3 regions of the Nonomuraea sp. NPDC049504 genome follow, and region 1 is predicted to be linked to each of the others. Evidence: predicted binding sites of a transcription regulator. Region 1 holds the regulator's gene; each other region holds the start of a gene.
The links. Region 1 encodes HrcA, which represses chaperone genes, less so after heat shock. Its sites were predicted from a motif close to TTGGCACTCTCNNNNNGAGAGTGCCAA; they were not measured.
Positions count from the first base shown of each region.

Region 1 (9,596 bases):
TGGACCGACCCGGCGGACCTTCGCAAGGGCGGCGACGTCACGGATGAGGTGTGCCGGGGCGGGCTGCCGCAGTTCCGGGCGTGGGTCGGGCTGCTGCGTGACCACGACGACGCCAACCTGCGCTCCTTCGACCTGAGCCTGAAGCGGCTGCGGGAGGCTTCGGGGGCCGGCCTCGCCCACGCCTACGTGGACGAGCTCAGCTCGGTCCGCGAGCTGCGGGAGTTGCTCAAGGACCCGCAGGTGCGGACGATCCGGCTGGCCGACGTGGCGTTCGACCTGGATCGTCCGCACCCATGAGAGCCCGGGTCAGCGAAGGACGCTGGAGAGGGCGGAGGTGAGGGAGGCGCGGGAGTCGTCCTGGTCGATGGACCACAGCATGAACCCGCCGAGCCCCTTCAGCCGGATGTACGCCGCCTTCTGCAGCATCACCGCCGGATCGTCGTACGACCAGAACTCGTTGCCGTCGTACAGCCACATGGCGCCGGTGAGCAGGTCGCGGTGGCGCTTGCCCGGCTTGTTCACCAGGTCCTTGTAGTCCTCGGTGCCGGGCGCCCACTTGCCGGGGGCAGGGCCGGTGGCGGGCTGGTAGAGGCCCTTGGAGCGGTCGGTGACGCCGGTCCAGCCCTGCCCGTACGCGGGCACGCCGACCACGAGCTTGCGTGCGGGGGCCCCGCGCTTGAGGTAGTCGCGGACGGTCTGGTCGACGCTGTACTTCACCGGGTTGGGGTCGCGCCGGTCGGTGAACAGGTTGGCGTGGTGCGCGGTCTGCTGCTCCCAGGTGCCGTGCAGGTCGTACCCCTGGAGGGTGGCGAAGTCGAGCTGCCTGAAGACCTCGCGTACCTCGAAGCCCGCGTCGATCTTGGGGGCGGCGGCCGGGAGGAACGCGCTGAGCTGCGCCTTCCGCGAGAACGCGGTGAGCTGGCGGCGCAGCTCGGTCACGAACAGCGTGAAGTTGCGCTTGTCCTCGGGCCTGATCACGTTGCCCTCGGCGCCGGCCGAGCCGGGCCACTCCCAGTCGAGGTCGATGCCGTCGAAGACGCCCGCGGCGGCGCCGGGCTCGAGGCCGGGCAGGTTGCCGCGCAGCCACATGTCGATGCAGGAGGAGGCGAGCTTGGAGCGCGACTCGGGGGTGAGGACGGCGTCGGAGAACGCGGCGGAGCCGGTCCAGCCGCCGAGCGAGATCATCACCTTGAGCTTGGGGTGCTTGGCCTTGAGCTTGCGGAGCTGGTTGAGGTTGCCGTTGAGCGCCTGTCCCGGCTCGTCGGCGACGCCGTCCACGCTCTGCTCGGCGGGCACGGGCCGCTGCCAGTCGGCCCACGGGTCGGAGGAGTAGCAGGTGCCGTCGCCGTTCACGAACCCGAACGCGTAGTTGAGGTGGGTGAGCTTGGCGGCGGCGCCGCTGAGGTGCACGTCCTTGACGTGGTAGTCACGTCCGTAGACGCCCCATTGGATGAAGTACGCGACCCGGTTGAACCCGGTGCGGGCCTCGGCCGGTACGGAGACCAGCGTGAGCCCGAGTAAGACGGACAGGGCGATGAGGATCTTCTTCTTCACGGGGCCGCTCCCGGACAGCTACAAATAGGAAACTTTCCTATAAGTTGACGCGATCGTAGAGCCGCCCTGAGCCCTCGTCAACGACCCGCACCGGTCGGAGCACTGCGGGGGACGGGCACACTGGAAACGTGCCATCCATCCTGCCTGACGGCGATCCCGCGCCCACCTCGGGCGAGCTGCCCGACAGCGCCCTGCGCGGCCTCGGCGAGCGCCCGTTCGGCTTCTACGTGCACGTGCCGTTCTGCCTGACCCGCTGCGGCTACTGCGACTTCAACACCTACACCGCCTCCGAGCTGGGCCCCGGCGCCTCGCAGCGCGACTACGCCGACACGGTGATCGAGGAGATCCGCCTGGCGCGCCGCGTCCTGGGCGAGACCGACCTGCCGGTGGAGACGGTGTTCTTCGGCGGCGGCACCCCCACGCTGCTGCCTCCCCAAGACCTGGCACGCATCCTGGCCGCGATCGGCTCGGAGTTCGGGTTGCGGCCGGACGCCGAGGTCACCACCGAGGCCAACCCCGAGTCGGTCGATCCCTCGTCGCTGGAGAAGCTGCGCCACGGCGGCTTCAACCGCATCAGCTTCGGCATGCAGAGCGTACGCGAGCACGTGCTGCAGGTCCTCGACCGCCGCCACACGCCCGGCCGGGCCGCCGCGGCCGTCAGGGAGGCGCGCGCGGCCGGGTTCGAGCACGTCAACCTCGACCTGATCTACAGCACGCCGGGAGAGTCCGACGACGACTGGCGGGCCTCGCTGGGCGCGGCGATCGAGGCAGGGCCCGACCACGTGTCGGCGTACTCGCTGATCGTCGAGGAGGGCACCCGCCTGGCCGCGCGCATCAGGCGCGGTGAGCTGCCGATGCCCGACGACGACGTGGCCGCCGACCGCTACCTCATCGCCGACGAGCTGCTGTCCGCGGCCGGGTTCGCGTGGTACGAGGTGTCCAACTGGGCCGTCACCGACGACGCCCGCTGCCGCCACAACCTGCTCTACTGGACCGGCGGCGACTGGTGGGCGGCCGGCCCAGGAGCCCACAGCCACGTCGGCGGCACCCGATGGTGGAACGTCAAGCACCCCGCCGCCTACGCCCAGCGCCTGGCCGCGGGCCACTCGCCGGCGCACGCCCGCGAGGTGCTCGGGCACGACGACCGCGATGCCGAACGCCTCATGCTGGAGCTGCGGCTGTCGTCCGGCTATCCGCTGGCCGAGGTCGCGCCCGCCGCGCGGCCCGTGGTGGCGAGCGCCCTGGCGCGGGGGCTGCTGGAGCCCGAGCCGTTCAAGGCGGGCCGCATGGTGCTGACCCTCCAGGGCCGGCTGCTGGCCGACGCCCTGATCAGGGACCTGCTGGTCTAGGTGATCAGGCGGATGGAGATGGGGTAGCGGTAACGCTCGCCCCGGTACGTCGCCATCGCCGCCTGGATGTGGAAGATCAGCGACACGACGAAGACCGCCGGCAGCAGCAGGAAGCCGATGAACAGCAGCATCAGGAACGCGGACACGATGTAGCCGATGAACATGGTGATCTGGAAGTTCAGCGCCTCCGCCGCCTGGTCCCTGACGTAGGGCGACTGGTCCTTGCGCATCACGTAGATGATGAGCGGGCCGATCCACGAGACCAGCAGGCCGAGGAGGTGGGCCAGCATCGCCATGGAGTTGTCGTCGGTGCCGGGGCGGGGGCCGAAGCGGCCGGGCACGTAGGGCTCGCCGGGGTGCTGCGGGTAGCCGTAGCCGGGCGGGGGCGGCGGATAGCCGGGCCGGCCGTAGCCGCCGGGCGGACCGTAGCCGCCGGGACCGCCATAGGGGCCCTGCTGGCCGTAGCCGCTGGGCGGCTGCGGGTGGTAGATCGGCGCCGACCCGGGCTGCTGCCCGTAGGGGAGCTGCTGCCCGTAACCGGGGGCCGACCCGGGCTGCTGCCCGTAGCCGGGCGCCGAGCCGGGCTGCTGCCCGTAGCCGGACGACCCGGGCTGCTGCTCATAACCCGGCACGGAACCGGGCTGCTGCGAGTAACCCGGAGTGGAGCCGGGTTGCGGTGGGTAGCCGGGCGTGGAGCCGGGTTGCTGGGGGTGGCCGGGTTGTTGTCCGTACGGTGGGGGCGGGCCGGGTTGGGGGCCCGAGCCGGGCGCGGGCGGCGGCAGGTCGGACGGGGTGACCCTGCGCGTGGCGTCGTCGTCCGCCGGGGCGAACCTGCGGGTGGCGTCGTCGTCGGCGGGCGGCGGGGTCGGGTCCTGGCTCATGGGGCCTCCGTAACGAAGTCGATCAGTTCCTCGACCCGGCCGAGCAGCGCCGGTTCCAGGTCCGTGTACGTCGAGACGGCGCCGAGAATGCGCCGCCACGCCTCCGCGGGCTCCATGCGCCAGCCCAGCGCGGCGATGACGCCCTCCTTCCATGGCACCCCGCGCGGCACGTCGGGCCAGGCCGGGATGCGCAGCACGGACGGCTTGACCGCCTGCCAGATGTCGACGAACGGATGCCCCACCACGAGCACGTCGGGCGAGGTGATCTCGGCGGCGATCCGGCTCTCCTTGGAGCCGGGCACCAGGTGGTCGACGAGCACGCCGAGGCGCCGCCCCGGCTCGGGGCCGAACTCGTCGACGATGGCGGGCAGGTGGTCGACGCCTTCGAGGTATTCGACGACGACGCCTTCGACCCGCAGGTCGTGGCCCCAGATCTTCTCGACGAGGGCGGCGTCGTGGACGCCCTCGACGTAGATGCGGCTCTGCCTGGCGACCCTGGCCCGCAGCCCTTCGACGGCGATCGAGCCCGACGCGCTGCGCCGAGGGCCGGTGGGGGCGGTGGCGGCGGGGCGTACGAGGGTCACGGGACGGCCTTCCAGCAGGAACGCCGCGGGCGCGAGCGGGAAGAGCCGGCGCTTGCCGAACCGGTCCTCCAGCGTGACGGCCTCCTTGTCACAGGCCACCACGGCGCCGCAGAAGCCGCTGTCGGCGTCCTCCACGACGAGGTCCGGCTCCGCGGGCACCTTGGGGATCTTGCCCTTGCCCGGCCGCCGCCAATTTCCCGCCAGTACATCGCCCTCGTACACACGGGGACCGTAGCAAATCACCCGCTCACTGCAAGGCGCTTCCGCGCGCCGCTGCGGCGGACGAGGACGACGATCGTGCCGGCGATGGCGGCGAGCAGCCCGGCGCCCGGCAGGGCCACGAGGGCGATGAGGCCGTCGGCGACGCCGTTCACGACGGAGTAGGAGTCGCGGCCGACGCCGTAGCGCACGGTGGCGTCCTCCTGGTTGACGCAGGTGAGCTGGTAGTCGCCCTTGGCCGGCGCGTTGATCACCAGGAACTGCTCCCACACGGCGTCGCCGGCCGACACCGTACGCCGGTCGGGGGTCTTGGCCAGCTTGGCCTCGCCGCTGATCGAGCAGTCGTAGGTGACGGCGGTGTCGCTGGCGAGGTAGACGCCCGGCTTCTCGGCCGGGTCGACCGTCACCGTGACGCTTTCGCCGGACGCGAACGTCTGCTTGGGCACCAGGTCGGTCGCGCCGCCCAGGCCGGTGGCGAACAGCACGCCGCCGGCCGCCAGGCAGGCCACGAACACGCCCCAGACGGCCACCAGCCACCAGCGGCTGGGCTTTATGGCTTTGGAGTCGATTCGTGGTGGAAATTGGGCCTGTTGGCCGTATTGTCCGTACTGAGATGGCGGGCCGAACTGAGCGGGGTCACCGTACTGCGGTGGCCCCTGTCCGAACGGAGGCTGTTGCCCGTACTGGGGTGGTCCCTGCGGCGGCTGTCCCTGTGGGGGCGGTCCGTACTGGGGCGGACCGTAGCCTGGCGGCGGGCCGTACGCCGGGGGCCGGGAATCGTCGGTCATGAGGGCAAGTGTGGGGCCTGTCGCTCACAGGAAGCCAGACAGCAGTTGGGACGCGGTGTTATCGCACCTTGTGGGCGAGAGCCGTACACTTGGCACTCGGGAACACAGAGTGCTAGACACCACGTTCCTGTAAGGGACAGAGGCAGGAGGTGAGCACGTGCTCGACGATCGGAAGCTGGCGGTGCTCCGGGCCATTGTCGAAGACTACGTGTCCACCAACGAACCGGTGGGCTCCAAGGCGCTGGCCGAGCGTCACAATCTGAAGGTCTCCCCGGCGACGGTCAGGAACGACATGGCCGCGCTGGAAGAGGAAGGCTACATCACCCAGCCCCACACCAGCGCGGGCCGCGTGCCGACGGACAAGGGCTATCGCCTGTTCGTCGACCGGCTCTCGCAGGTCAAGCCGTTGTCGGGGGCCGAGCGGCGGGCGATCGAGACGTTCCTCGCCGGCGCGGTCGACCTCGACGACGTCGTCACCCGCACGGTCCGGCTGCTCGCGCAGCTGACCAGGCAGGTGGCGGTCGTGCAATACCCGACGCTCAACCGTTCGACGGTCCGGCACGTCGAGCTCGTCCCGCTGACCGACCGGCGGGTCATGCTCGTGCTGATCACCAACACCGGCCGCGTCGAGCAGCGCGTGGTGGAGCTGCCCGAAGTGGTGGAGGACCACCGCATCGCCAACCTGCGCGCCGTGCTCAACGCCTGCCTCGACGGCTGCGGCCTGAGCAGCGTGCCCGAGCTGGTGGCCGACCTGCCGGAAAGACTCCCGGTCGAAGACCGGCCCGCCGCGGCGACGATCCTCTCCGTGCTGCTCGAGACGCTGGTCGAGCGGCACGACGAGAAGATCGTGTTCGCCGGCGCGGCCAACCTCGCCGGCGCCGACTTCGCCACCGGCCTGCGCGACGTGCTGGAGGCGCTTGAGGAGCACGTCGTCCTCATGCGGCTGCTCGGCGAGACAACCTCAGACACCCCGTCCGCGCTCACCGTGCGCATCGGCTCGGAAAACCCCTACCTGAGGGGCACATCCATCGTCGCGACCGGATACGGTTCTGGCGACAACCAACTGGCCCGGCTCGGCGTTCTGGGGCCGACCAGGATGGACTATCCCGTGACGATGGGCGCCGTACGCGCGGTGGCACGCTACGTCAGCCAGATCCTGGCTGCATCATAAGAGGTCGATAAGTGGCAAACAGCGACTACTACGCCACCCTCGGGGTGCGCCGTGACGCGAGTCAGGACGAGATCAAGAAGGCGTATCGCCGGCTCGCCCGAGAGCTGCACCCTGACGTGAACCCCGATCCTGACACGCAGGAGCGGTTCAAAGAGATCACGCAGGCCTACGAGGTGCTGTCCGACCCGAACAAGCGCCAGATGTACGACCTGGGTGGCGACCCCTTCGGCGGCGGCGCGGGAGCGGGTGCCGGCGCGGGAGGCTTCGGAGCGGGCTTCCCGTTCAGCGACATCATGGACGCCTTCTTCGGCACCGCCACCGGTGCCAGGGGGCCCCGCTCACGTGCCCGCAGGGGCCGCAACGCCACCATCAGGGTCGAGCTCGACCTGCGCGAGACGGCGTTCGGCACGACCCGCGAGCTGGCCGTCGACACGGCCGTGCTGTGCGACATCTGCCACGGCGCCGGCACCGCGCCCGGCACCCACCCCGACACCTGCGACATGTGCAGCGGGCGCGGCGAGATCTCCCAGGTGACGCGGTCCTTCCTGGGCCAGGTCATGACCTCGCGGCCCTGCCCGCAGTGCGGCGGCTTCGGCACCATCATCCGCAACCCCTGCCAGGAGTGCTCCGGCGACGGCCGGGTGCGCACCCGCCGTACGATCAAGGTCCGCATCCCCGCGGGCGTCGAGGACGGCACCCACATCCAGCTCGCCGGCGAGGGCGAGGTCGGCCCGGGCGGCGGCCCGCCCGGCGACCTGTTCCTCGAGATCGTCGAGCGGCCCCACGAGATCTTCGAACGGCGCGGCGACGACCTCCACTGCACCGTCCAGATCCCGATGACGGCCGCCGCGCTCGGCACCGTGCTGACCGTCGAGACCCTCGACGGCGCCGAGGAGATCGACGTCCGGCCCGGCACGCAGTCGGGCCAGGTCATCACCATGTACGGCAGAGGCGTCCAGCGGCTCAACGAGTCCGGCAGGGGCGACCTGCTCATCCACGTCAACGTCGAGACGCCGAGCCGTCTCGACGCGGCTCAGGAAGAGCTGCTGCGCGAGCTGGCCAGGCAGCGAGGTGAGGAGCGCCCGCCTGGCAAGTTCGCACCGGGCCAGCAGGGTTTTTTCTCCCGCCTGCGTGACGCGTTCAACGGCCGGTGACGGCTCCGGTCTTCCTGAGCGCGCACCTCGAAGGGCCCGAGCTGACGCTCGACGGCCCCGAGGGGCGGCACGCGGCCTCCGTACGCCGGTTGCGCGCCGGTGAGCGGGTCGACCTCACCGACGGGGCGGGCGGGGTGGCCGAGTGCGTCGTACGCGAGGCGCTGAAGGACGCGCTGCGGCTCGAGGTGCTGCGCCGCTACGACGTCGAGCCGCCGCGGCCCCGGCTGGTGGTCGTCCAGGGGCTGCCCAAGGGCGACAGGGGCGAGCTGGCGGTCGAGATGATGACCGAGGCCGGCGTCGACGTGATCGTGCCGTGGGCGGCGGCCCGCAGTATCACCCAGTGGAAGGGCGACAAGGTCGCCAAGGCCCTCGGCCGCTGGCGCTCCACCGCGCGCGAGGCGGGCAAGCAGGCCCGCCGCTTCCACCTGCCCGAGGTGACCGACCTCGCCTCCACGGCACGCGTCGAGCGGCTGCTGGCGGAGGCGGCGCTCGGGCTGGTGCTGCACGAGGAGGCCGCCGAGCCGCTGTCGGGCGTGGCGCTGCCGGCGGGCGGCGACGTCGTCATGGTGGTGGGGCCGGAAGGCGGGGTCTCGGAGGAGGAGCTGGAGCGGTTCAGGGCGGCCAAGGCGGAGCCGGTGCTGCTCGGGCCTACGGTGCTGCGCACGTCCACGGCGGGGGTGGCGGCGGCCGCCGTGCTCTTCAGCCGCACGGGCCGCTGGTGAGCCGCTAGGGGGTGCTCTGCGCGTCTTGCCGCGGGGCGAGCTGTCTTGCCCGGCGATGAGCCTCTAGGGCGTGGTCTGCGTGTCCTGCAGGGGGGTCGCCTCGACGGGCGGCGTCTCGGTCATCTCGTCGTCCGGCGGGCACTGCTCCGGCGGGCACGACGGCGGCGCGGACGTCTCGATCATGGTGGGCGACGGTGTCGGCGTCGGCGACGGCGAGAGGGTGGGGCAGTCGGACGGCGGCTCGGCTTCCTCGGCGAGCGCCGAAGGACACGGGGTCGTGGTGGGGGTGGGAGTGGGCGACGGAGACGGCCTGCTGGTCGACTCGGCCTTACGGGTCGGCTTGGGTGAGGTGGGCGACGGCGTGGCCGGGATCACCACCGCGGGCGGCGACTGACGGGGCGGCACGCTGGTCGCGGGCGGATCGATGGACCGGGTGGTCGAGGAGTTGGACGGCACCTTGCTCGTCTCGTCGTCCACGATCCGCACGGGCGCCTGATCGATGATCTGGGAGCGCAGGCCGGGGACGGCGAACACGATCGCGCCCGCCACCAGCACCGCGCTGGCCGCGGCCGCTCCCGCGCGCCACCAGAACAGATTGCGTACGCCCCGCCGCTCGATGCGGGCACGGATGATCTCCAGTCCGTCCGGCGAGGGCACGACCGCGTCCGCCTCCGCGCGGAGCGCACGGCGCAGCAGCTCGCCGTACTCGTCGGGGGGCTGGGTCATGACATTTTCTCCAGGACCGATCGCAAGGCGGCCATGCCACGTGCCGTGTGGCTCTTGACCGCCCCCTTGCTGATGCCCATGGCGTGGGCGATCTCAGCTTCGGACAGATCACCGTAGTAGCGTAGAACCAGAGCCTCTCTCTGTCGGGTCGGAAGGGCACGTAATGCCTCGATCACGGCAGAACGTTCCAGTTCGCCGATCGCGCCGTTCTCGGCGCTCGGCGCGTCGGGCAGACCTTTGGGAGCATACTTCTCGACGACCGCGCGGTGGCGCAGCACCGACCTGGACCGGTTGACGACTGACTGGCGCAGGTAGGCAAGTGCTTTGTCGGGATCACGCAGCCTGCGCCAGGCGCCATGGATGGCGACGAACGCATCCTGCACGACTTCCTCAGCTGTTGCTATGTCGCGCACCAGCAACACAGCGAGACGCACCAATGACCGAAAAT
Region 1 is NZ_JBFAPT010000020.1:130,596-140,191, reverse strand. Features, by position in the region: gene AB0K28_RS33180 (hypothetical protein) at 1-297, shown strand, start outside; gene AB0K28_RS33175 (glycoside hydrolase family 18 protein) at 307-1,554, opposite strand; gene hemW (radical SAM family heme chaperone HemW) at 1,683-2,903, shown strand; gene AB0K28_RS33165 (DUF4870 domain-containing protein) at 2,900-3,784, opposite strand; gene AB0K28_RS33160 (DUF3097 domain-containing protein) at 3,781-4,590, opposite strand; gene AB0K28_RS33155 (hypothetical protein) at 4,608-5,117, opposite strand; gene hrcA (heat-inducible transcriptional repressor HrcA) at 5,533-6,546, shown strand; gene dnaJ (molecular chaperone DnaJ) at 6,558-7,700, shown strand; gene AB0K28_RS33140 (16S rRNA (uracil(1498)-N(3))-methyltransferase) at 7,697-8,422, shown strand; gene AB0K28_RS33135 (hypothetical protein) at 8,486-9,148, opposite strand; gene AB0K28_RS33130 (SigE family RNA polymerase sigma factor) at 9,145-9,596, opposite strand, start outside.

Region 2 (9,596 bases), on a different contig from region 1:
GTCCTGCGGCCCTCCGGTGAGGAAGCCCCGCTCCATCTCCATCCCGCCCGCGCTGCTCAGCCCGGGCTGCGGCGTCCGCATCCTGGCCGGGCTCGCCGGCGCGGCGGCCAGCATGACGTTCGCCCCGAAGGCGCCCATCCCGGGCGACTGCGGCGGCTCCCACCCGCTCGGCGGCTCGACCGGCTGGATGACGCGATGCTGCGGCCCCTCGCCGGCGACCTGCCGGGTGTCCACCGCCACGTACGCGGTGAACCGGCAGAGCACGCCGTACTCCAGCGAGGTGCGCACGATGCGCTCCTCCAGGTCGTGCTCGCCCATGGCGTACCGGTCCTCCAGCTCGCGCAGGTGAGCGCGGGCCCACACGGCCGTGATGGCCGGATTGTCCACCGTGACGCCGTCCACGCGCTCCTCCCACGGCCCCCGCGCGGTCAGCCCCCGCACGGTCACCGACGAGCCCTCGCGACAGCGCCCGTACGCGCGCAGCGGCACCCCCGGGAAGATCGACCCCAGATGGGTGACGGTCTCCGGCTCGACCTCCAGGCCCTTGAGCGCCAGGTCGGTGACCAGGGGAGCGCCGATCCTGCGGTGGATGTGCTCCATGGCCGCGTCCAGCCGGTCCTCCGACTCGACCAGCTCGCACCGGCCCGCGCCGAGCCCCGCGAGACGGCCGAGGAACCCGGCGTTCACCGCCCTGTCGATGCCCACCGCGTGCACGCGCATGGCCGACAGCGCGCCGCCCGCCTGCTCCAGGATCTGGTCCTCGTTGCCGACCTGGCCGTCGGTGACGAGCACGACGACCCGCTCGCGGCCCTCCGTGCGGCCGTCGAGCAGCGCGACGGCCCGGCGCAGCGGCTCCAGCAGCTCGGTGCCGCCCCGGGCGTCGACCCTCGCGAGGTGCTCGACCGCGCGGTAGCGGTTGCGGTCGGACGCCTCTGCCAGCCCCTCGAACGCCTCCTCCACCACCGAGTCGAACGTCAGCACCGCGAACCTGTCGTGCGAGGTCAGCGTGTCGACGATGCGCGCGGCGGCCCGGCGGGCGCAGACCATCTTCCAGCCGCCCATGCTGCCCGAGCGGTCGAGCAGCAGCACCAGGTCGCGCGGCGTGCGGGCGCCCTCCAGCGGCGGCGGCAGCACGGTCAGCGCGAACGTGCCCTTGCCGCCCGCCTGCCCGCCCGCCTGCCCGTCCAACTGGAGAGCCGTGGAAGCGGCGAACGTCAGCCGCAGCACGAAGTCGCGGTCCAGCCGCTCGCCGGGGCGCAGGCGTACCGTGCCGCCCTTCTCCTCGACCACGTGCAAGCTGGAGGCGAGCTCGCGCAGCTCCAGCCCGGCCGCGTCCACGGTGGCCGTCAGCGACAGGCGTACGGGGTTGGGGAAGCCGGGCAGCAGCACCGGCGGGCTGATCCTGGAGGCGTCGGGCACGGCGTCGGTGTCGGGCGCCACGCCGTCGCCGGCCGGCGGGCCGTCGATCGGGCGGCCGGGGATGTAGCGCGGCGCCACGACCAGCGGGAACCTGAACGTGGCGGCGCCGTCCTCGTACGGCAGCGGCTGGCTCATGCTCAGGCGCACCGAGACGCGCTCGCCGGGCAGGATGTTGCCCACCCTGATCGTGAACACGTCGGGCCGGTCCTCCTCGGCGATCGCCGCCCGCCTGCCCTCGCGCAGCGCCCGGTCGTAGTCGGCCCTGGCCTGGCCGCGCTCCTTGAGCACGCCCTCGACGACCCGGTCGTCGGCCTCCATGCGGAAGCCGGTCACCGCCGCCCTGTCGGGCAGCGGGAAGACGTAGGTGGCCTCCAGCGTCACGTCGTACGGGTTGGTGAACCCCTGCGTGACCTCGACCCCGGTGATCAGGCCCGAGATGGCGGCGGTCACGTCCACGCTCTCCAGCGGCAGGTTGCCGCGCTCGGTCAGCAGCGCGCCGAACCCGGCGTCCGGCACCGGCAGGCACCGCGCGGGCTCCAGCGAAGTGATCCTCATGTCAGCTTCCTCTCTTCGAGCACCGCGAGCAGCGGCCCGGCCGCCGCCAGCACCGCCTGAACGTCCTCATCCGACAGCGCCCGTCTTCCGTCGAGCACCAACCGCACCCCATCGCCCAGCCTGACCCCCGTGACGACCCCGGCCGCCGGCCCAGGCTCAGCAGCGCCGGCGGCGGACACCTCCGGTGGGCTACCCGGCCGCTCAGCCCAGAAGCGCGCCCGCTCCCCGCCCCCTGCGGCGGCCGGGGCGGGGCCGGGGCGGGGGAGCGACCCGTTCAGGCCGGACGCCTGCTCCAGAGTGTGGTCGGTGGCGCCGGTCAGGGCGGTCTGGATCTCGGCGATCGAGTGGCCGGCGGCCTGCATGCGCTTGACCGCCACGAGCTGCAGGAGGTGGCGGCGGCCGTAGCGGGCGATCCTGCCGCGCCGGGTGAGCGGCGGGTCGAGCAGCCCGATCGTCGTGTACCACCTGATCAGCCGCTCCCCTGGCACATCACGGACCCGTCCGTTCGCGGAGTGACCGGCGGCCGCCGCGCCGTCGCGCAGCGCGCGGGCCGCGTGCTCGGCCAGCTCGCCGATCGTCCAGGTCTCGCTCATACCTCCACAATGACACTGTCATTGTTACAGTGTCAACGTGCTCGTGTGGTGGAAGAACCGCAGGCCGAAAACCGTTCTAAATGTGTAAAAGCCGACCGGCGGGGAGGAAAGTACGCATGGCTACAATCACCGGACCACTCTCGGGCGACGCCAAGAACACCGTCGTCGAGGCCCTCCAGGGCGCCCTGGTCGATCTCATCGATCTGTCCCTGGTCGCCAAGCAGTCCCACTGGAACCTCATCGGCTCCCACTTCCGCCCCATCCATCTGCAGCTCGACGAGGTCACCGACCTCGCCAGGACCCACATGGACACCATCGCCGAGCGCGTGGTGGCCCTGGGCGCCAACCCGGACGGCCGCGCCGCGACCGTCTCCCGCGAGACCAAGCTCCAGCAGCCGGACGGCGGCTGGCAGGAGGACGGCAAGGTCGTGGCGACCATGACCGACATCCTGGGCGGCATCAGCAAGCGCATGTACGAGCGCATCGCGGCCACCGAGGAGGCCGACCCGGTCAGCCAGGACCTGCTCATCGCCGTGGCGCAGGAGGTCGACAAGCAGCACTGGATGTTCCAGGCACAGCGCTGATCCGAGGGCGCGCGACGAAGGAGAGCCCGGGCGTACGGCCCGGGCTTTCGTGTGCCCGGGGCCGTCCGTGCCGGGGGCGGTGGCGAGGTTTGCGGAGAGTTTGGTTTCGCGAGTCCCTGTCATTCATGTCGGTGCGGTCGACTAGCGTGGCACCTAGAGGGAGGCCCCACGATGTCGCACAAGACTCTCCTCCGCACGGGCCCGCTCTTGCCGGGCGGCATCAGCCCGTACGGTCCGCTCGGACTTCCGGGCCCCGACGGCCTGGCGCTGCCCCCTGGGTTCGCCGGCCGGGTGGTGGCCCGCAGCGGTCACAAGGTCGCCGGCCTGACCTGGCACGCGGCCCCCGACGGCGGCGCCTGTTTCCCCGACGGCGCCGGCTGGATCTACGTCTCCAACTCCGAGCTGCCCCTGCTCGGCGGCGCGTCGGCGCTGCGGTTCAGGGCCGACGGCAGCATCGGCGACGCCTACCGCATCCTGTCGGGCACCGACCTCAACTGCGCGGGCGGCGCCACGCCGTGGCACACGTGGCTGTCGTGCGAGCTCGGCCACCGCGGCCGCGTCTTCGAATGCGACCCCTACGGCGCCCGCGCCGCGCGTCCCCGGCTGGCGATGGGCCGCTTCAAGCACGAGGCCGCCGCCTGCGACCCGGAGCGGCGGGTCATCTACATGACCGAGGACGAGCCCGACGGCTGCTTCTACCGGTTCAGGCCGGGCGACTGGGGCGACCTGACGGAGGGCACGCTCGAGGTGCTGTGCTCGTCGGGCCGCTGGCAGGCGGTGCCGTCGCCGGCCGCGCTGCTCAAGGAGGCCCGCCACCAGGTCGAGGGCGCCCGCCACTTCGACGGCGGCGACGGCTGCCACTACGCCGGCGGGGTGTGTTATTTCACGACGAAGGGCGACACCGGGCTGTGGGCGTACGACGCGCAGACCGCCACGCTCGACCGGCTGTGCGAGGGCGTGCGGGCCATCACCGCCGCGCCCTCCGGTGACCTCTACGTCGCCAGAGAGCGCGCCGAGATCGACGTGATCGCGCCCGACCGGGCGGTCACCCCGTTCCTGCGCCTGGAGGGCCACCACGGGGCCGAGCTGACCGGGCTCGCGTTCTCGCCCAGCGGAGAGCGCCTCTACTTCTCGGCCAGGCGCGGCCGCACCGAGGGCCACACCTTCGAGGTGACGGGCCCCTTCCGTCCCTGAGCGCTCAGGCGAGGTCGAGGGTCCACATCTCCTCGACCAGCTCGACCCCGTTCTCCGAGCCCTTCTCCGCCGACTCCAGCTCGAACCCGGCCGCCCGGTAGATGCGCCGCGCGCTGGTCAGGCAGTCGCGGGTCCACAGCGTGACGCGCCGGCAGCCCTCGTCGCGGGCGTGCCGTACGCACTCCTCGACCAGCCGCCGCCCGATGCCGAGGCCGCGCGCGGACGGCTCGACCAGCAGCAGCCGCAGTTTCGCGGTCTCGTCGTCCTGCCGCATGCAGAAGACGCAGCCGGCCCGCTCGCCGTTCACCTCGGCGATCCACCCGGCGTCGCGGGCGGGGTCGAAACCGGCCACGATGCCGGCGACGAGCTGCTCGAACGCGGTGCCCCAGCCGTACTCGGCGCTGTAGAGCACGCCGTGCCGGTAGGCGACCCAGCCGAGGTCGCCGGTGCGCGGGGGCCTGATCACGTACGAGCGGGGCTCGCGCGCCCCGTCGAGCACCTGCCTGATCGCCGCCATGCCGCCGACCAGCCGCGCCTGGTCCTCCTCGGCCAGCTCGCCGAGCAGCTGCGCGATCTCCTCGCCCGAGCGCCGGTCGAGCGCCGCGAAGACCTCGGCCCCGCCGGGGGTGAGCCGGACGAGCTGCTTGCGTGCGTCGGAGGCCGAGCGCTCGCGCTCCACGAGCCCGTCGTTCTCGAAGCGGGTCAGGATGCGGCTGAGGTAGCCGGCGTCGAGGCCGAGCAGGCCGCGCAGCTCCCCGGTCTCGACCCGGTCGGTCTGCGCCAGCTCGAACAGCACGCGTGCCTCGGTCAGTGAGTACGGCGAGTCGTGCATACCCGCCTGGAGCACGCCGATCATCTTCGTATAGAACCGGTTGAAGGCCCTGATCTCAGTAACCCTTGCTTCTGTCAACGAACTCATTGCTTCAGTCAACCATAGGAGGATCCCCGCTGTGAAGCACCTGCGCATAGGCGGATACGGCCCGGGCATCGTCACGATCGATGACGGAAAGGAGCACGGCCTCGCGCGGGTGACGGCGCCGTCCTTCCTCGCCGCCCACCCCACGCTCCCGGTGCTGTACGCCGCGGGCGAGCTCGAACGCGGCTGGCTCACCGCCTTCGAGGTCACCAGCGAGCTGACCCCCTTCGACGAGCGCCCGAGCGAGGGCCACAGCCCCTGCCACGTCGCCGTCGACCCCACCGGCACACTGCTCGCGGCGGCCAACTACGGCGACGGCACGGCGGTCGTGTACCACCTGGACGAGCGCGGCGCCTTCACGGGCGAGCCGCTCGTGCTGCGCAACGAGGGCTCGGGGCCCCACACGGAGCGCCAGGAGGGCCCGCACGCCCACCAGTGCGTCTTCCACGACGGCCTGCTGCACGTCTCCGACCTCGGCACCGACGAGATCCGCCGCTACCGCCCCGACGGCACCCGGCTGGAGCCGATCACGCTGAGCCCCGGCACGGGCCCGCGCCACTTCGCGTTCGCCGGCGACCGCCTCTACGTCGCGGGCGAGCTCGACGGCACCGTCACGCTCATCGACGGCGAGCGCCGCACCAGCGTGCCCGCCTCCCGGCAGGAGGGGGCCAACGCGCCCTCCCACCTCCAGCTCGACGGCGACTTCGTCTACGTCGCCAACCGCGGCCCCAACACCGTCTCGGTGCTGCGCGCCGGCGACCTGTCCCACGTGGCCGAGGTGCCGACCGGCGGCGACTGGCCCCGGCACTTCGCCATCGACGGCGAGCACATGTACGTGGCCAACCAGTACGCGAACACGGTCACCCGCTTCACCCTGCGCGACGGGGTGCCCGCGCCGGACGGGGTGGCGTACGAGGTGGACAGCCCGGCCTGCGTCCTGGTCATGTAAGGACTTCACCAAGTCGCGGCCAGAGGAGGCACGCCACGCCGACCATGGGCGCGTGCGCAAGGTGCTCCTCGTCGTCCTCCTGCTCGCCGCCGGCTGCGGCGAGCCTCCTCCGGCCGCGCCGCGACCCGTCGCGCCGCCCGCTCCGATCGTGGGGGCGGACGTGCAGGAGTCCTGGCGGATCCACAAGCAGGGCGCCGAGCACGAGATCGAGGGGTACGCCGACCGGGTGAGCGTGCTGCCCGGCGAGCGGCTGCGGCTGCACGTCTCCACGACCGCGCCGCGCTTCACCGCCCGCGCCTTCCGCATGGGCGCCAACCCGGCGAAGGTGTGGGAGTCCGACCCGGTCAAGGGGGTGCGCCAGACGCCCGCCAAGGTCGTGGACGGCACGGTCACCGCCGCCCACTGGACGCCGTCGCTGACCGTGGACACCGACGGCTGGCCCGAAGGCTCGTACCTCATCAGGCTCGACGCCTCCACCGGCGCACAGCGCTACGTGCCCGTCACCGTGCGCTCGGCCTCCACCGCCGGCCGTGTCGTCCTGGTGAACGCGGTCACCACCTGGCAGGCGTACAACCTGTGGGGCGGGCGCAGCCTCTACCAGGGCCCCGGCGGGTACGCCGACCGCTCCCGCGCCGTCACCTTCGACCGGCCGTACGACCACAGTGGCGCCCGCCTCTTCCTCGACTTCGAGAGTGAGGCGCTGGCGGTGGCCGAGCAGAGCGGCGTGCCGCTGGCGTACCTGACGAACCTCGACCTCGTCCCCGGCGCGCTCGACGGCGCCCGCGCGGTGATCTCGCTCGGCCACGACGAGTACTGGTCGCCCGGCATGCGCCAGGTCGTCACCCGGGCCAGGGACAGCGGCACCAACCTCGCCTTCCTCGGCGCGAACGCCGTCTACTGGCGCATCGCCGTGCACGGCAGGACGGTCGCCTGTGACAAGGAGCGCGACTGCCGGCTCTGGCGCGACACCCGGCCGGAGAGCGCGCTGGTGGGGCAGATGTACGACTGCTTCCCCGCCGAGGGCGTCTACCGGGTCAGCAGGCCCGACCACTGGATCTTCGCCGGGACCAAGGGGCGCAGCTTCCCCGGGCTCGTCGGCGTGGAGACCGACCGGGTGTCGCGCGGCTCGCCCGACGGGGTGCAGGTGCTGGCCGAGTCGCCGTTCTCGTGCGGCGGGCGGCGCAGCGTCACGCACAGCACCTACTACACGGCGCCGAGCGGGGCCGGGGTGTTCGCCTCGGGCACGATGCGGTGGGTGTGCGGGCTGCGCGGCAAGCGCTGCGGCCACGGCGTCACCGACTCCGCCGCCGCCTTCACCCGCCGCGCCACCTTGAACCTCCTCACCCGCTTCGCCCAGGGCCCCGCCGCCAAACCCTGATCCCACACCCCCGGGTGGCCCGTCGGCATGACCTGATCCCGCGAGCGCGCCCCCCGGGCCCCGGCAGGGCTCTTTGTCAGGGGGGTGGGGTGGGCCACGCCTGCGCAGGCTGCCCCCGCGAGCCCCAGCCCCATATCTGCCGGGCGCTCGGAGGGGCGGGTCAGGTGGGGCGGGCGGCGGTGCGGGTCAGGGTCACCGCGGCCTGCCAGCGGGCGTAGGCGGCATCGTCGCGCTCGCCAGGCTCGAAGCGGCGGTCGAGGCGCCAGGTCTCGCGCAGCTCGGCCTGCGAGCCCCACACGCCCGCCCCCAGGCCGGCCAGGAAGGCCGCGCCCAGCGCCGTGGTCTCCTGGATCGCGGGGCGCTCGACGGCGGTGCCGAGCTGGTCGGCCTGGACCTGCATGAGCAGGTCGTTGGCGCTGGCCCCGCCGTCGGCCTTGAGCACCTGCACCGACCCGGCCGTCATCGACTCGACCACGTCGCGCACCTCGAACGCGATGGCCTCCAGCGTCGCCCTGACCAGGTGCGCCCGGGTCGTGCCGCGCGTGATGCCGGTGATCAGCCCGCGCGCCTCGGGCTCCCAGTGCGGCGCGCCGAGCCCGGTCAGCGCGGGCACGAACACCACCCCGCCGCTGTCGGCCACCGTACGCGCCAGCGCCTCCGACTCCGGCGCCGACCCGATCAGCCCCAGCCCGTCGCGCAGCCACTGCACCGCCGCGCCGGTGACGAAGATCGACCCCTCCAGCGCGAACGTGCGCTCACCGGCGGGCGTCTGCCAGGCCACCGTGGTCAGCAGCCCGTTCTCCGGCCTGGCGATCTTCTCGCCGAGGTTCGCCAGCACGAACGAGCCGGTGCCGTAGGTGCACTTCACGTCGCCCACATCGAAGCACGTCTGCCCGAACAGCGCCGCCTGCTGGTCACCGGCGACCCCGCTGATCGGCAGGTCGAGCCCGAGGAAGGAGGACGGGTCGGTCCGGCCGAGCGGCCCGAAGTTGGGCACGATCTCCGGCAGCGCCGGCTCGGGCACGCCGAACAGCTCGCACAGCTCCGGCTCCCACCCGCCGGACGCGAGCCCGTACAGGGGGTGCGCGAGGCGTTGGACGGGTCGGTGACGTGCCGCGCGCCCGCCGTCAGCCGGGCGATGAGGTACGAGTCCACCGTCCCCACGGCGACGGCCCCCGACGTGACGCCCGCCCACACCCCGGGGTCGTGCTCGGCCAGCCAGGTGAGCTTGGTGGCGGTGAAGTAGGGGTCGAGCCGCAACCCGGTCAGCTCGCTCACCCGCGGCTCGTGCCCGGCGTCGCGCAGCCGCCCGCACAGCCCCGCGGTGCGGCGGTCCTGCCAGACGATGGCGCGGCGCGGCGCGGCCAGCGTGCGGCGGTCCCACAGCACGGCGGTCTCACGCTGGTTGGTGATGCCGACGCAGGACGGCCGCAGCGAGGTGCCGCGCAGCGCGGCGGCGCAGGCCGACAGCGTGGCCTGCCAGATGTCCTCGGGGTTGTGCTCGACCTGGCCCGGCTCGGGGAAGTGCTGGGCGAACTCCTCGTACCCCTTGCTCGCGACGCTTCCGTCCTCCGTGACGACGAGCGCCGTCACTCCCGTCGTCCCGGCGTCAATGGCCAACACGGTCACGGACATTCCTCCTCTAACGATCACGACACGACCGGGCGCCCAGGTTTAATTCCGCAGCCTCGCGTTTGGTCTAGACCACTGCGTGTGATGCCGGGCACAATGCGAGTCTGACATCAGGTCTGGTTCGTGACCCCTATCGGGAGGAACCCGCCATGCGTATTGGAGTGCTCACCGGAGGCGGCGACTGCCCCGGGCTCAACGCCGTCATCAGGGCAGTGGTGCGTAAGGGGGTGAGCGTCTACGGGCACGAGTTCGTCGGCTTCCGTGACGGCTGGCGCGGCCCCCTGGAAGGCGACACGATGCCACTCGACATTCAAGCCGTACGCGGCATCCTGCCGCGCGGCGGCACCATTCTGGGCTCTTCCCGCACCAATCCGAT
Region 2 is NZ_JBFAPT010000052.1:30,981-40,576, reverse strand. Features, by position in the region: gene AB0K28_RS49460 (VIT domain-containing protein) at 1-1,974, opposite strand, end outside; gene AB0K28_RS49455 (helix-turn-helix domain-containing protein) at 1,971-2,567, opposite strand; gene AB0K28_RS49450 (DNA starvation/stationary phase protection protein) at 2,684-3,151, shown strand; gene AB0K28_RS49445 (alkaline phosphatase PhoX) at 3,323-4,345, shown strand; gene AB0K28_RS49440 (helix-turn-helix domain-containing GNAT family N-acetyltransferase) at 4,350-5,201, opposite strand; gene AB0K28_RS49435 (beta-propeller fold lactonase family protein) at 5,296-6,210, shown strand; gene AB0K28_RS49430 (N,N-dimethylformamidase beta subunit family domain-containing protein) at 6,263-7,588, shown strand; gene AB0K28_RS49425 (FGGY-family carbohydrate kinase) at 7,749-8,426, opposite strand; gene AB0K28_RS49420 (FGGY family carbohydrate kinase) at 8,453-9,217, opposite strand; gene AB0K28_RS49415 (6-phosphofructokinase) at 9,370-9,596, shown strand, end outside.
Region 2: the regulator HrcA is predicted to act here: its motif matches at 2,577-2,603, upstream of AB0K28_RS49450 (DNA starvation/stationary phase protection protein).

Region 3 (9,596 bases), on a different contig from region 1:
CCCTCGATGACGGCGCCCCGCAGGTCGGGGTGCCCGGGGTTGACGCCGGTGTCGAGCACCGCGACCGTGACGCCCTCGCCCTTGCTGGTGCGCCAGGCGTCGGGCAGGCGCAGCGCGCGGAGCTGCCACTGCCCGGCCCTCGCGGCGGCGGCCATCTCGTCGCTGCCGTCCCCCGCCAGGGCCGGTACGGGGCCCGACAGCAGCACGGTCAGCAGGACCGGTACGGCGATCCGCCTCATCGCGTCAGCGCCCGGTGCAGCGACGTGGCGACCTGGCGGGCGGCGGCGCACAGGCGGGAGGGCACGGGGTCGCCGGGACGGTAGGCCCGCCCGTCGGCGTACCCGGCCGCCGTCGCCACCAGGTAGCGCCCGGGGGAGCCGAGCACGACGCCGGTGACGTACTGGCGGTCGCCGAAGCGGGCGGCGGGCCCGCCGGGGAACGCCGCGGGCCGCACGGTCGCGGGCCGCCCCGAGCCGTGGAGGGAGAATCCCGGCCGGTCGAGCACGGCGATGCCGGCGGTGACGACGAAGGTCTGGGTGCTGTCGGAGTAGGTGGCGCGTAAGGCGACGCGGCAGTAGGGCCGGTAGGGCAGCACGGCCGCGGCATGGAAGGCGGCCGGGCAGGCGGCCTCGGGGGCGACCCCGGCCAGCACGTACGTGACCCGCGCCCCGGAGGGGCTGTGCCCCGGCACCGTGGCGGGGAAGATGCGCGTCACCGGCCAGGCGCGCCAGCGCTCGGACACGGGCGGGACGGGAGCGGGCCAGGTCACGGACAGCAGGAAGGACAGCACAACGGACAACTGGAACACGTCGACCTCGAGCGGGAGGGGAGGGGCCTCCGATCAGCTCGCATTCTGACACGCGGATACGCCGACGGACGGACGCTTCAGTAAACAGACCGATACGCGGAGTAGTTCCGGTTTGTCCTATGGAGAGGGGGAAAGTCGGACATGTGCACCGGGTGGCAGGCCCAGCCGCTGGGCCGCGTCACCGCAGTTGACCGCGATCGCGATCAGCCCCGCCGAGTCCGCGAACGCCACCAGCTCGCCCGGCGGCACCGCCGCGTACGTCTCCCGGTACGGCAGCGCGAGCTGCCGCCGCCCCAGCCACACCCCGAGCGTGTCGCCCACCCGCACGCCCAGCGACCGCAGGTCGCCGGCCCCGATCGACAGCTGCGTGTTGCCGTAGCGGTCGACCGAGACCACCTCGCCCTCCACCGAGCCGTCGCGCAGCAGCGTGGTCGGCTCGGGCAGCGTGACCAGCCGCGACACCGGCAGCCGCGGCCCCAGCTCGGCCGCGGGCAGCCCGCCGTAGAGCCGCCCGGCCACGGGAGCGAACACATCACGCCCGGGGAACGTCGGCGAGGCAGGCCGCAGGAAGTAGGCGTCGTTGGTGATCTCGTACGCCGCCCGCGCGCCGCCGCTGGCGTGCACCGCCCACGACAGCAACCCGTTGTCGGGCCCGATGAACACCCGGCCGCCCGCCTCGACGGCCACCGCCCGCCGCGCGCCACCCGCCCCGGGATCGACCGCACCGATGTGGATACCCTCGGGGAGGTACGGGATGGTCTGCGCCAGAACCGCCGCGCCGCGCCGCACATCGCCGGCCGGGATGAGGTGACAGACGTCGATCACCCGGGCCTCAGGGGCTATCCCGGCGATCACTCCATGACAGGCCGCCACATATCCATCCTCTAACCCGTAGTCGGTGAGGAGCGTGATGACAGAGGTCACATCTGGTGACTGTACGTCTCCCAATCCGTCGTGAACAGCCGCACTCCGCACATTACGATGGCGAACGGGCCGCGTGCGGGCGGCGAGATCGTCGCCCGCCCCTTTCGAGGAGGACACCATGGGAGCACCGCTCAGCGGTGACAATGCTGCCCAGGAACCGTCCCGACAACCACTCTCACAACGCGATCTCGATCTCCTCGCCTTCGAACGCCAATGGTGGCGCTACGCGGGCGCGAAGGAGCACGCCATCAAGGAGACGTTCGGCTTCTCCGCCACGCGCTACTACCAGCTCCTCGGTGAGCTGATCGACCGGCCGGAGGCGCTGGAGCAGGACCCGATGCTGGTCAAGCGGCTGCGCAGATTACGATCCACGCGCCGGCGCGACCGTGCGGCCAGAAGGCTCGGCATGCGTCCCTGACCGTCTGGGTACGGCAGCCGAGTGAAGAACATCCCTGGAATGGAAGCGATCGTGCACGATCCGGCGGGCGCCGTGATCGGGCTCGACTTCGACGGCACCCTGTCGCCGATCGTGCCCGACCCCGCCCAGGCCGTGATCCATCCGAAGGCGCCCGGCGTACTCGCCGAGCTGGGCGCCCACGTCGGAGCGGTGGCCATCGTGACCGGCAGACCCCCGGCCACCGCCCTGGCGCTCGGACCCGGCCTGGCCGACGTGCCCGGCCTGGTGGTGCTCGGCCACTACGGCTTCGAACGCTGGGAGGACGGCCGCGTCTCCGCGCCCCCGCCGCCGCCCGGCGTCCCCAACGCGGAGGCCGAGCTGCCGCTGCTGCTCGAATCGCTGGGCGTGCAGGGCGTGCGCATCGAGGACAAGGGGCGGGCCGTGGCCGTCCACACCAGGCGCAGCCCCGACCCGGAGGGCGCGCTCGCCGCGCTGCGCGAGCCGCTCGCCAAGCTGGCCGACAAGCACGGGCTGGTCATCGAGCCCGGCCGCATGGTGCTGGAGCTGCGGCCGCCGGGCATGGACAAGGGCCACGCGCTCGGCCTGTTCCTCACGGAGCGGGAGGCGCGCTCGGTCATGTTCGTCGGCGACGACCTCGGTGACCTGGCGGCGTTCGACGCCGTACGCGCGTCCGGCCTCCCCGGCGTGACCGTGTGCAGCGGCTCGACCGAGGTCACCGCGCTCGCGGAGCGCGCCGACCTGGTGGTGGACGGCCCCGACGGCGTGGTGCGGCTGCTGGAGGAGCTGGTCTCGGCGATCACCCGCTCGTGACGCGTCAGGCCAGGGCCTCGAGCTGGGCGGCGAGCCACTGTTGCGGTGGCAGCGCGGTCGCGGCGGCGCGCAGCTTGTCGCGGCGGCTGCGCCGCTCGTCCTCCGGCATGACCAGCGCCTCGTGCAGCGCGGCCGCGGTGCCGCTGATGTCGTACGGGTTGACGAGCAGCGCGTGCTGGCCCAGCTCGGCCGCGGCGCCCGCCTCCCGCGACAGCACGAGCGCGCAGTGCGGCGACAGCACGGGGCCCTCCTTGGCCACCAGGTTCATGCCGTCGCGGATGGGGTTGACCAGCAGCACGTCGGCCATCCGGTAGGCGGCCAGCGAGCGCGGATAGTCGTCGTTGACGTTGAGGATGAGCGGGTCCCAGTCCTCGGTGGCGTACTCGTCCTCGATCTCCTGCGCGCAGCGCTGCACAGACGCGGTGTACTCGCGGTATTCGGGCAGGTCGTGCCGGCTGGGATAGGCGAAGGCGAGGTGCACCACGCGGCCGTGCCACTCGGGGTGGGCGGCGAGGAACTCGCGGTAGGCGTTGAGCCCGCGCACGATGTTCTTCGACAGCTCGGTGCGGTCGATGCGGACGATCAGCCTGCGCCCGCCGACCTGCTCCCTGAGCGCCGTCATGTGCGACTCGACGTCGGGCTCGCAGGCCCGCTCCCACAGCGCGGCGCCGTCCACTCCCAGGCTGTGGACGCCGATGCGGGTGGTCCTGCCGGCGTGGGTGACGCTGCGCCCGACGCGGTCGGCCTCGGCGCCCAGCAGCCGCTCGCAGCAGTCCATGAACGCCTGCGCCCACCGGTCGGTGAGGAAGCCGGCGTGGTCGGCGCCCAGGATGCCTTCGAGCACCTCCTTGGCGACGTCGTCGGGCAGCAGCGAGAAGTATTCGGGCGGCGCCCACGGGGTGTGGCTGAAGTGCGCGATGCGCAGGTCGGGCCGTTCGGCCCTGAGCATGGCGGGGGTCAGCGTAAGGTGGTAGTCCTGCACCATCACGCGCGCGCCGTGGCCGGCCTCCTCGGCCAGCGCCAGCGCGAAAGCGCCGTTGTAGTCGCGGTATGACTCCCACTCGCGCTCGAACCTGGTGCCGAAGTTGGGCGAGTTGGGGATGTCGTAGAGCAGATGGTTGACGAACCACAGGGTCGAGTTGGCCACCGCGTTGTAGGCTCGATGGAAGGTGGCGGGCGGGATGTCGAGCATGCGCATCGGGCCCGTGTCGTAGCCCGCGTGGTCGACCCGGCCGCCGCCGGCCTGCCGCACGGCGCTGCGGTCGCCGTCGGACAACGCCGCGCAGACCCACAGCACGCCGTCGCCCTTGGCCACGCCCGACAGGCCCGACACGAGACCGCCGCCGCCGCGCTTCATGGTGAGTTCGCCGTCGTCGGAGACGGTGAAGGAGACCGGCCCTCTGTTGGAGGCCAACAGCACGCTGTTCATCTAGGCTCCTTTCGATCATAGGATCCCAGCTATGGCGCTTGATGAGCTAACCGAGGAACTCGCCCGCTCAGCCGCTGCCGGAGATCATCGCGCACTCGGCGAGCTCCTGGCGCGGATAGAGCCCGATGTGATGCGGCATTGCGCCCGAATCCTGCCTTATCACCAGGACGCGGAGGAGGCCTCGCAAGATACGTTGCTGGCTGTCGCGCGTAATATCGGGCGGTTCGAGGGGCGTGCCAGGTTCAGTACGTGGCTGCACATCGTGACGGCCAACTGCGCGCGCACGACGTACCGGTCGCTGAAGCGGCGGGCGGCCGAGCAGAGCTCGGACGAGCTGCCGATGCAGAAGCCCGACGTGCGGCGGGTCAGCGTGATCGCGGGCTCGCGGCTCGACCTGCTCGACGCGATGGAGGCCCTGGAGGCCGACAAGCCCGACCTGGCGCAGGCGCTGGTGCTGCGTGACATCGTCCAGCTCGACTACAACGAGGTGGCCGAGCAGCTCGGCATCCCGCTGGGCACCGCGAAATCCCGCATCCATCAGGCACGCAAGTACGTGCAGGGTGTGCTGGGCGAGGACTATCGCTGAGACCACCCGTCTCACATGGTGAGACGGGTGGTAATTGCGGCCACTTAAGCGGGTAGAGTCCGTTTCAACAACTTCATATTGCTCATCCAGAGGGGTGGAGGGACCGGCCCTGCGAAGCCCCGGCAACCCTCCCGGCTTTCGACTCGCGACCAGGCGAGGCCGACCGGGACAAGGTGCCAATTCCGGTTCGCGGTCAAGGTGGCCGCGGGCGAAGATGAGGGAAGGCCTCGCTTCATGTCGCTTGACTTTGGTCCTGCCACCGCTCTGTCCTGCCGCGAGTGCGGCGCGCGTTACCCGCTGGGTCCCAGCTTCGCGTGTCAGGAGTGTTTCGGGCCGCTCGAGGCGGCCTACGACTTCGGCCGGGTGACCCGCGAGCAGATCGCATCGGGCCCGGCCAACATCTGGCGTTACCGGGCGCTCCTTCCGGTTCCGGCGAACGTGACCGAAAAGCCGAATATGAACCCCGGCTGGACGAAATTGGTCAAGGCCGGAAACCTCGGCCGAACGCTCGGCATCAAGTCCCTTTACGTGAAGGACGACTCCGGCAATCCCACCCACTCCTTCAAGGACCGGGTCGTCGCCATGGCCGTCGAAGCGGCCAGGAACTTCGGCTTCCACACGCTTTCCTGCTCCTCCACCGGCAATCTCGCCGGCGCCGTCACCGCCGCCGCCGCGCGGGCCGGGCTCGACGCGTGCGTGTTCATCCCGGCCAATCTGGAGCAGGCGAAGATCGCCATGGCGCGGGTCTTCGGCGGGAAGCTCATCGGCATCGAGGGCACGTACGACGACGTCAACCGGTTCTGCTCCGAACTCATCGGCGACCCGCTGGGCGACAAGTGGGGATTCGTCAACGTCAACCTGCGGCCCTACTACGCCGAGGGCTCCAAGACGCTCGCGTACGAGATCGCCGAGCAGCTCGGCTGGCGGCTGCCCGAGCAGATCATCATCCCCATCGCCTCCGGGTCCCAGCTCACGAAGATCGACAAGGGCTTCAAGGAGCTGGTGAAGCTGGGGCTGGTCGAGGACACCCCGTACAAGATCTTCGGGGCGCAGGCGGCCGGGTGCTCGCCGGTGTCGACCGCGTACAAGGCGGGGCACGAGGTCGTACGGCCGGTCAAGCCCGACACCATCGCCAAGTCCCTGGCCATCGGCAACCCGGCCGACGGGCCGTACGTGCTGGACATCGCCCGGCGCACCGGCGGAGCCGTCGAGGACGTCACCGACGCCGAGATCGTGGCCGCCATCAAGCTGCTGGCCTCGACGGAGGGCGTCTTCGCCGAGACCGCGGGCGGCGTCACCGTCGGCGTGCTGAAGAAGCTCACCGAGAACGGCGTGCTCGACCCCGACGCCCTCACCGTGGTGCTCAACACCGGTGACGGGCTCAAGACGCTCGACGCGATCAGCGACGACGCCGCACCCACGGCCGTGATCCGGCCCTCTCTCGACGCGTTCCGCGCGACTGTCTGACAACCAGGAAAGGCGACTTAAACCATGAGCGTTTCTGTGCGGATTCCCACCATTCTGCGCACCTACACCGGGGGCAACGCGGAGGTCAGTGGCGAGGGCGCGACGCTTCGTGACGTGCTCATCAAGCTCGACGCCGACTACCCGGGCATCGGCGCGAGAATTCTGGATGAATCGGGCAAGATTCGTCGTTTCGTCAACGTTTACGTGGGGGAAGAGGACGTCCGTTTCGCCGAGGGCCTCGACACTCCCGCCCCTGAGGGGACTCAGATCTCCATCATCCCGGCGGTCGCCGGCGGCTGAGTGTCGCGGCTCGCATCCAGAAGGCGCCCCTTGTGGGCGCCTTCTCCTTTTCCGGGCCTAATTCAATGTTGAACCAGGTTCGGGAAGAAGAAATAGGCAGTTCCCAGATTGACTCTGTTGCCAAACCCCTCCCCACAGGTATGGTCGAGGGCGATCGTCCGGCTGATTTTCTGTTAAGTCGGGCGATTACAGGTCTCGCGGAGGAATGGGCGAGATCTGGGAGACCAGTAAGAGGAGTCGGAAGTGGCGCAGGGCACCGTCAAGTGGTTCAACGCGGACAAGGGCTACGGCTTCATCGCGGTAGACGGTGGTAAGGATGTATTCGTCCATTACTCAGCGATCATGATGGACGGGTACCGATCTCTCGAGCAGGGACAGCGCGTCGAGTTCGAGATCACGCAGGGCCAGAAGGGACCGCAGGCGGAGTCCGTCCGAACGGTCTGATCGACATCCTGGTATGCACCGGGCGGGTTCGCACGGCAGCGCAGTCCGTGCGAGCCGTCATCTCTCTCTCGTCGACTCGCGTACGGTGGGCCGCCCAGGGCGGCTCGCCGTACCGGCGTACTGACTGACCTGGGCGGAAACGTGGGGCAGGTGGGCGTTCGCTTGCACTCGACAGGGTAGAGTGCTAAACAGTTCGTTGGCACTCTGTGCAGCAGAGTGCCAACACCGGATCGGGACGATGGGGTCTGCCGAAGGAGATGCTGACCCATGCCGTCGCGGGCGTCGGCTCGGTCCACGACAAGCCACCCTGCATCTGGGAGGTCTAGCCTTATGGCAGCCAAGATGATCGCGTTTGACGAGGACGCCCGGCGCGGTCTCGAGCGCGGTATGAACCAGCTCGCCGACGCCGTCAAGGTGACCTTGGGTCCCAAGGGCCGCAACGTCGTGCTGGAGAAGAAGTGGGGCGCTCCCACGATCACCAACGACGGTGTGTCCATCGCCAAGGAGATCGAGCTCGAGGACCCCTGGGAGAAGATCGGCGCCGAGCTGGTCAAGGAGGTCGCGAAGAAGACCGACGACGTGGCTGGTGACGGCACCACCACGGCCACCGTGCTCGCCCAGGCGCTGGTGCGCGAGGGCCTGCGCAACGTCGCCGCCGGCGCCAACCCGATGGCCCTGAAGAAGGGCATCGAGTCCGCCGTCGAGCGCGTCAGCGAGGAGCTCTCCAAGCTGGCCAAGGACGTGGAGACCAAGGAGCAGATCGCCTCCACCGCCTCCATCTCCGCCGCCGACCCCGAGATCGGCTCGCTCATCGCCGAGGCGATGGACAAGGTCGGCAAGGAAGGCGTCATCACCGTCGAGGAGAGCAACACCTTCGGCCTCGAGCTCGAGCTCACCGAGGGCATGCGCTTCGACAAGGGCATGACGTCGATGTACTTCGTGACCGACTCCGACCGCATGGAGGCCGTGCTCGAAGACCCCTACATCCTGATCGTCAACAGCAAGGTCTCCGCCAACAAGGACCTGCTGCCGCTGCTCGACAAGGTCGTCCAGTCCGGCAAGCCGCTGCTGATCATCGCCGAGGACGTCGAGGGCGAGGCTCTGGCGACCCTGGTCGTCAACAAGATCCGCGGCCTGTTCCGTTCCGTCGCCGTCAAGGCTCCGGGCTTCGGCGACCGCCGCAAGGCCATGCTCAACGACATCGCGATCCTGACCGGCGGTCAGGTCATCGCCGAGGAGGTCGGCCTCAAGCTCGAGACCGCCACCCTCGACCTGCTGGGCCGCGCCCGCAAGGTGGTCGTGACCAAGGACGAGACGACGATCGTCGACGGCGCCGGTGACGCCGAGCAGATCTCCGGCCGGGTCAACGAGATCCGCGCCGAGATCGAGCGCACCGACTCCGACTACGACCGCGAGAAGCTCCAGGAGCGCCTGGCCAAGCTGGCCGGCGGCGTCGCCGTCATCAAGGCCGGTGCCGCCACCGAGGTCGAGCTCAAGGAGCGCAAGCACCGCATCGAGGACGCCGTCCGCAACGCGAAGGCGGCCGTCGAGGAGGGCATCGTCCCCGGCGGTGGCGTGGCGCTGCTGCAGGCCGGCGCCAAGGCGTTCGACAAGCTCGAGCTCAACGGCGACGAGGCCACCGGTGCCGCCATCGTCAAGAAGGCGCTGGAGGAGCCGCTCAAGCAGATCGCGGTCAACGCCGGCCTCGAGGGCGGCGTCGTGGTCGAGCGCGTGCGCAACCTCACCCCGGGTGAGGGCCTCAACGCCGCGTCGGGCGAGTACGTCAACATGTTCGAGTCGGGCATCATCGACCCGGCCAAGGTGACGCGCTCCGCGCTGCAGAACGCCGCCTCCATCGCGGCGCTGTTCCTGACGACCGAGGCCGTCATCGCCGAGAAGCCCGAGAAGGCTGGGGCCGCTCCCGCCGGCGGCATGCCCGGCGGCGGCGACATGGACTTCTAGGTCTTTATCCGTCGCGCAGGCGAAGAGCGGTCCGGAATTTTCCGGGCCGCTCTTTTTCTTGTGGAGCTGCCATTACGTTTCACCATTGATCCGCTACTCATGGTGAGGAAAGGTGGTCAGCCATAACTCACCTCAACGAAGGAGTGGCGGATGTTCTCCCGCAGCAAGCGCATTTTCGGTATCGCGGCCATCGCCCTGGCCGCCGTCACCGCCGCGGCGGCTCCCGCGCATGCCGACGACGAGCTGACGAGCACGTTCAGCCTGCTGCGCCAGCTGAACAATCCGTTCTGCCTGCCGGGCGCGACCACCACCGGCATTCCGGTCGTCGACTCGCTGCTGCCGGGGCTCGTCGGCTGCCCCCAGGCGCCCCTCGTGCGCTGACCCCGACATGAGCTGACCCCGACATGACGAGCGCCCCGCCGGGCTCCCGGCGGGGCGCTCTGACGCT
Region 3 is NZ_JBFAPT010000019.1:193,881-203,476, reverse strand. Features, by position in the region: gene AB0K28_RS32395 (S8 family serine peptidase) at 1-239, opposite strand, end outside; gene AB0K28_RS32390 (hypothetical protein) at 236-799, opposite strand; gene AB0K28_RS32385 (SAM-dependent chlorinase/fluorinase) at 926-1,732, opposite strand; gene AB0K28_RS32380 (DUF3263 domain-containing protein) at 1,851-2,150, shown strand; gene otsB (trehalose-phosphatase) at 2,190-2,960, shown strand; gene AB0K28_RS32370 (trehalose-6-phosphate synthase) at 2,965-4,389, opposite strand; gene AB0K28_RS32365 (RNA polymerase sigma factor) at 4,421-4,975, shown strand; SAM riboswitch class I at 5,055-5,196, shown strand; gene thrC (threonine synthase) at 5,210-6,442, shown strand; gene AB0K28_RS32355 (MoaD/ThiS family protein) at 6,467-6,742, shown strand; gene AB0K28_RS32350 (cold-shock protein) at 6,986-7,186, shown strand; gene groL (chaperonin GroEL) at 7,517-9,148, shown strand; gene AB0K28_RS32340 (hypothetical protein) at 9,299-9,529, shown strand.
Region 3: the regulator HrcA is predicted to act here: its motif matches at 7,383-7,409, upstream of groL (chaperonin GroEL).